One region of the Lactobacillus sp. B4005 genome, then DNA from elsewhere that is predicted to be linked to it. Evidence: predicted binding sites of a transcription regulator. Region 1 holds the regulator's gene; the other holds the start of a gene.
What was found. The regulator HrcA, encoded in region 1, represses chaperone genes, less so after heat shock. The targets are predictions, from matches to a motif close to TTAGCACTCNNNNNNNNNGAGTGCTAA.

Region 1 (3,431 bases):
CCAACTTTATTCAACCAATTGATGCCTTTTTTAAGGATTATGAAACTTGTGATTTAACTAATGGTCAATGGCTAAAAGTAAAAAATGGCAATTCAATTCCTTTGAAAACGAATGCAAAAAGGGTTGCATTAAGGTACAATAATAGCGTTAAAGCAATCTATCAAAAGGATGATGCTGTTTATCGCCCTGATTTGATGCTGTTACAAAACGAATAGGTGAAATGAAGGTTATTTATCGTGCACATTATCCATTTAACTTACCCCATCGGCGAAAAGCTATTTCCAACTAATATTATCTTAGCGCTTGGTTTTTTTGATGGTGTCCATCTCGGACACCAACAGTTAATTAAAATTGCCAAAAAAAAGGCAGACAACAAGCACTTGCCCTTGGTTGTAATGACCTTTGACCGTCATCCTAAAGAGGTTTACCAAAATTCACAAGTTACCTATATAGATAATTTAGGTGAAAAAGCCTATAAAATGCAAAAACTTGGTGTTGACTATTTATTGGTCATGCATTTTAATGAGCAATTTTGCCAGTTAACAGCACAAGAATTTGTTGATAACATTGTCGTCAAACTGGGTGCTGACACGGTAGTGGCTGGCTTTGATTATACTTATGGTCCCAAAGATATTGCTAATATGAAAAATTTTCCTAAATTTGCTAGAGGCAGATTTGAAATAATTGATGTTCCGAAACAATCTTATGATGGGCAAAAGATTGGCTCGACGGAAATTAAAAAGGCAATTACTGCTGGTCAGATGGACTTAGCACAAAAACTTTTGGGTGCGCCATATGTTATGTCTGGGACAGTAGGTCATGGTCTGCGTAATGGACATAAATTGGGCTTTCCTACAGCTAATCTAGTATGGGATACTAACAAAGTGGTGCCAAAGGTTGGCGTGTATGCAACCCGAACTAAAATTAAGGGTCAATGGTATGACTCAATGACCAGTGTTGGCTATAATGTAACTATTAATGATAATAAGAAGATTTTTATTGAATCTAATTTATTTGGGTTTAATGAAGAAGCTTATGACGAGGACATGGTTATAAAATGGTACAAGTATACACGTGGTGAGATTAAGTTTGCTAACTTGAACGAGTTAAAAATGCAGATGAAACAAGATGAAGCTCAAATAAAGGCTTATTTTGCGCAGAGAAACTAATAAATTCTTCCGGTTAATTAGAAAACTGCATTTTGTCAGAAAAAGTTTAGCACTCGACTTGACATTCTGCTAAAAACTAGTATCATAATAATTGTTAGCACCTGATAAGTATGAGTGCTAAAAGTGAGGGCGATTTTTATGTTGACCGAACGTCAAGAATTAATTTTAAAGACAATTATTAATGATTTTACGCAAACGCATGAACCGGTTGGATCTAAGACGGTCATGAATCAGTTGCCAATTAAAGTTTCGAGTGCAACTATTCGTAATGAAATGGCTGCTTTGGAAGAGAAGGGATTACTTGAGAAAACACACCTTTCCAGTGGACGCGTACCGTCTACTGAAGGTTATCGGTATTACTTAGATAATTTGCTTGAACCTCTTCAAATCCCTTCGTCTGTTTACCAGAAAATTGTTAGTCAATTAGATCAGCCTTTTCACCAAGTCAACGAGATTGTGCAGGAAGCTGCCAAAATTCTTTCTGACTTGACTAATTATACTGCTTTTGCGGAGGGACCAGAAAATAGTGATTTAACTATTACTGGCTTTCGAATCGTACCGTTATTCAATCGCCAAATTATGGCAATCTTGGTAACCAGTGATGGTAACGTCCATAGCCAAGTTTACAGCTTACCTTATAATGTACATGGTGATGAAGTAGAAAAAGCTGTGCGGATGATTAACGATAAACTCGTAGGAAAAGATTTAAGCGAGATAACTCCTACCTTGCTTAATCAGACTTTAGGTAAAAAGCTAACGAGCAATCATGTAAGCGAACTAATTGATTTAGTTGAAGATGTTATTAACGATGCTGCTAGTGAGCAGATGTATGTTGATGGTCAAATCAACTTATTGAATAATAGTTCGTATGATGATGTTTCTAACTTGCGTTCACTATATGAATTGATTGATCACAATGATTTGATTTCTAATTTTGTTGATGACAAGATTAATTCAGAACGTGGTAAATATCCGGTACGTGTAAGTTTGGGTTCTGAATTGTCAAATGATTTGTTAAGAGATTATAGTCTGCTTACGGCAGAGTATAGCGTTGGCTCCCATGGCAAGGGCATAATTGCTTTACTTGGTCCAAATAATATGCCATATTCACAAGTTATTGGCCTTTTGGAATATTTTAGAAATGAATTGGCTAAGAAACTGCTTGAATATTATGGCAGGTTTAAATAAAGGAGGTTAGCCGTGAGTAAGGAAAAATATGTTAGCGAAAAAGATTTGGCTAAAAAACAAAGTCAAACAAAAAAGGCTAAAAAAGATGAGAAAAACAAAGTAAATACTAAGGCTGACGAGCACAAAGATCAAAATTCTGCAGAAAAAAAGCTTGCGGAAAATTTAGCCAAAGCTCAAGAAGAAAAGAAAGACTTGGAGGATAAATTCCTTCGTAGTCAAGCGGAAATGCAAAATATGCAAAATCGCTACAATAATGAGCGTGCACAATTAATCAAGTATGAATCACAATCTTTAGCAAAGGATGTTCTACCAGCAATGGATAACCTTGAACGTGCCTTGAATACTAAAGTAGATGATGAAGCTTCTAAACAACTTAAAAAGGGTGTCCAAATGACCTTGGATGCTTTGATTAAGGCGATGAAGGATCATGGTATCAGTGAAATTGAAGCTGAGGGAGCTAAATTTGATCCTAATTTACATCAAGCAGTACAAACCATAGAAGCTGAAAATGATGAACAAAAAGATCACGTTGTTCAAGTTTTACAAAAAGGATATTCATATAAAGATCGTACACTAAGACCAGCAATGGTTGTTGTTGCACAATAATTGAAAGGAAGATTATTAATGTCAAAAGTTATCGGTATTGACCTCGGAACCACTAACTCAGCAGTAGCAGTTTTAGAGGGTAAAGAACCAAAGATTATTACTAACCCAGAAGGTAACCGTACCACTCCCTCCGTTGTCGCATTTAAAGATGGTGAAATTCAAGTAGGTGAAGTTGCTAAGAGACAAGCAATCACTAACCCTAACACAATCTCATCAATTAAGCGTCATATGGGTGAGACCGATTACAAGGTAAAAATTGGCGATAAGTCTTATACTCCACAAGAAATTTCTGCCATGATTTTACAATATATCAAGAAATTTTCTGAAGATTATTTAGGTGAAAAAGTTACGGAAGCAGTTATCACCGTACCCGCATACTTCAACGATGCACAACGTCAAGCTACTAAGGATGCCGGTAAGATTGCCGGTTTAGAAGTTAAACGGATCATCAATGAGCCTACTGCATCA
Region 2 (3,431 bases), on a different contig from region 1:
AGGCAACTTGTTCAGAAGTTAGGTACTTTTTGTGGACAACTACTTCATAAACATATTCTTTAAACCATTTGTCGTTCATAACGAAGAAGCCTTTGTCACCGTTCTTTTCGCCCCAGGAGTTTTCGACTTTCCACTGGCGAATTTGGCCTTTATCTTCATCGACACCAACTAATACCATTGCATGGCTGGCGTAACCTGAACCGGTCCGTAGACGGTCAGCTTTTGACATGCTGAGATCGACGCCGTATAAGTCACTGTACTTGTACAAATCGCTGTCAAGATATCCTTGCTTGCGGTCGCTTTGAACAAGGACATCATTACCAAACCAAACAGCTTCACCATCTTTTAACTGGTTAACAGCGTAAGTTTCTAAGTATTCCATCGGTACATTCAAGAACTTAATTCTGCAGACGCCGCCAACATTATCAGCAAATGGAATGCCGTACAACTTGTTATATTCACGATCAGGAGCGTTAGTTAAAACAACGTAATCATTAAAGTCAACCTCGCCCATGTACTTGTGCAAAAATTCAAGTGGTGTCAAGTCTTTGTCCAAGTGGTACTTCTTGTCATCATCGCGGTATTCAAGGTCAAATTTCTTTGGTGGCTCACCGACTGCAATTGCCGTCATCTGGTAGACTTCACTTAAAAATTGCTCGCGTGCTTGCTCGACTTCTTCGTCTTTGCCTGCTTGCTTCAATTCCCGCAATACTAATGCATCTTTTCTCAATTTATCGCCTAAAGTCTTGCCAAACGCATCAGTGTTATTGGCGTTGAAACTTTCAGGCATGGCGTATGACGGAACGACACCATATTTTTCGATTAAAGCAGCACCCATATGAAAATGTCCGCCATCTTCGCCGGCCCCGCCTAAGATGGCTTCAACCGTCCGTGAATTTAATTTTTCATCAGCGGTAGCCAAAATGTTGTCATAAAAAGTGTTGGCACGTTCAATTTTGTCCCAGAAAAAATTATAACTTTGTGAAAAAGTAAAATTCTTGCAGTGATATTTTTTACCAAATTGATGACGCAGTATGTTCAGAGTGGCAAATTCCCAACAGCGGCCTGAATGAAGCTGATTAGTAACATTTTCAGTATCTAATTCTGTTGAAAAAACACGTGTTAGTTCATTTTGAACCCGCTCGTTATAAGCTGCCATCGAAACGCCGCTTTTTTGAGCAGCACGGGCAACAACCTGATTTTTGGGGTTGTCATTAAAATTGTTCGCAAACTTTTCAAGCTCTTGAACAGTGATTTTGTGTCCCATTAATAATTCTCCTTTTTTAATCTAATTTTAAATTACTTTATATTTTAAGCCAAAAGAAAAACGGGTTCAATAGCTGAACTCGTTTTAGAGAATTATTTGTATTGGCAACTTATCTTGAACTTCTTGCAATCTTTATTAAATAAGTTAATCAATTTGAATTGAATTATCACTTTGACCAGAACTTTGTTTTGGTAAAGTAATAGTCAATACACCATTATCATACTTTGCATGGATCTCACTTGCAACCACATTTGGTAATCTGAAGCTGCGAGAAATGTGACCTTCGCTTCTTTCACGGTGAATAAGACTATTATTCTTATCATTAGATAGGTCTTTGAATGATTTTCTAGAGCCTGATACGCTCAAAATGCCGTTATTGTAGTTTAAGTTAATATCGTTTTTATCCATTCCAGGCATGTCTACTTTGATAATGTATTCTTTATCATTTTCAACAACGTCTGATTGCATTAATTTGGCCATATCGCCATCGTCAAAAAATTTTCTTGGAAGATCAAACCAATCGTTCATCGCATCAAATAAGTCATTGTGCCGATTCATCATATCATTTGCCATAGTAAAAAGCTTCCTTTCAAATTTAATTAAGTTTTGTAATGGGATGTTTGCTATTTCCTCATTACAGTTATTATTATAGTACCTAGAAAATTAAAATTAAAGTATTTAGCACTCTTTATTTTCGAGTGCTAAAAATAAAAGCTGAAAACTATTGTGGCAGTAATAATAGCTTGTGGAAAATTTTTTTCTAACAAACAAAAGGAGTAAAAATATTGGTTTATTATCAGAAAATGACGCCGGAAGGTTACCAAAAAATTAAGAACGAAATAGCTGAATTGAAAAAGGATCGTCCGCGCAGAATTAAGATTTTGCAAGAGGCCCGGGCACTGGGTGACTTGTCGGAAAATACTGAATACACTGAGGCTAAGCGTGATCTGGGTCACTTACAAAGCCGCGTGCGGTACTTAGAAAAACAACTAAAATATGCTGATGTTGTTGATAAAACCGCTGATGGGAAGGTTGACCTTGGTAAGACAGTCACACTTAAATTTGATGATGATGACGAAACAGAGAAGTATAAAGTAGTTGGCCGGATGGAAGCAGATATTGCCGACGGAAAGGTTGCGTTTGATTCACCTCTTGGGCAAGCAATAATGAAAAAAGAGGTGAATACGACAGTTAGTGTAATGGCGCCTGCGGGAGAATATCACGTTACTATTATGGCAATTGACTAAATTTTGCACTTGATTAATCGAACTAGCGTTTGTATAATTAACTTTAGACGAACAAAGGTTTGTAACAAGGAGTGGAAAAAATGTATGATTATCGTTATGAACCCCACCGCGTAGTGTTTATGATTGATAATAAGTCATTTTTTGCAAGCTGTGAGGCGCTAGAACTAGGACTTAATCCCATGAAGGCTGTGCTGGCAGTGGTGTCCCATCAGCCTGATAGCAAGTATGGTTCAGGGTTAATTATGGCGGCTTCTCCTTTAGCAAAAGCAAAGTATGGTTTAACTAACGTGATGCGTGTGCGTGATTTGCCCACTAAAAAAGATGCACCTGATTTATTGCTGGTTGATCCGCACATGAATTTATATATTAAGCGCAGCATGCAAGTGCTGGATATATTTCGTGAGTATGCGGCGGATGAAGATATTCATGCGTATTCAATTGATGAGAGCATGATTGATATGACTAAATCTTGGCATTTGTTTGGGGATGATCCCTATTTAGTCGCACGTAAAATTCAGTGTGAGATTAGGGATAAGTTGGGCTTATACACTACCTGCGGAATTGGCGAAAATCCGCTTCTTGCCAAACTAGCAATGGATATTTCTGCTAAGCACCGCCATTCAATGATTGACTATTGGCATTATATTGATGTTCCCGATACAATTTGGCGAATTACTGATATGGAAGAAGTCTGGGGAATTGGCAAAAGAACAGCGCATCATCTGCGGCGTTTGCATATCAATAATATGTATGAATTAGCACATACCGATCCCGCAATTTTGAAGAAAGAATTTGGCGTAATTGGCGAACAATTATTTGCAATGAGCTGGGGTGTTGATCGCAGTATTATTAGCGAAAAGTTTTTTCCAAAAATGAAAAATTATGGTAACTCGCAAATTTTAACCAAGGATTATACT

Region 2: J3U73_RS05965 (Hsp20/alpha crystallin family protein) is a predicted target of HrcA. The motif match lies at 1,946-1,972, and genes of this name have one in related genera.

What each region holds. Positions count from the first base shown of each region.
Region 1 is NZ_JAFNOZ010000001.1:636,683-640,113, reverse strand. Features, by position in the region: gene truB (tRNA pseudouridine(55) synthase TruB) at 1-215, shown strand, start outside; gene ribF (riboflavin biosynthesis protein RibF) at 237-1,169, shown strand; gene hrcA (heat-inducible transcriptional repressor HrcA) at 1,308-2,357, shown strand; gene grpE (nucleotide exchange factor GrpE) at 2,370-2,963, shown strand; gene dnaK (molecular chaperone DnaK) at 2,982-3,431, shown strand, end outside.
Region 2 is NZ_JAFNOZ010000002.1:317,618-321,048, reverse strand. Features, by position in the region: gene J3U73_RS05970 (C1 family peptidase) at 1-1,267, opposite strand, end outside; gene J3U73_RS05965 (Hsp20/alpha crystallin family protein) at 1,412-1,840, opposite strand; gene greA (transcription elongation factor GreA) at 2,053-2,514, shown strand; gene J3U73_RS05955 (nucleotidyltransferase) at 2,595-3,431, shown strand, end outside.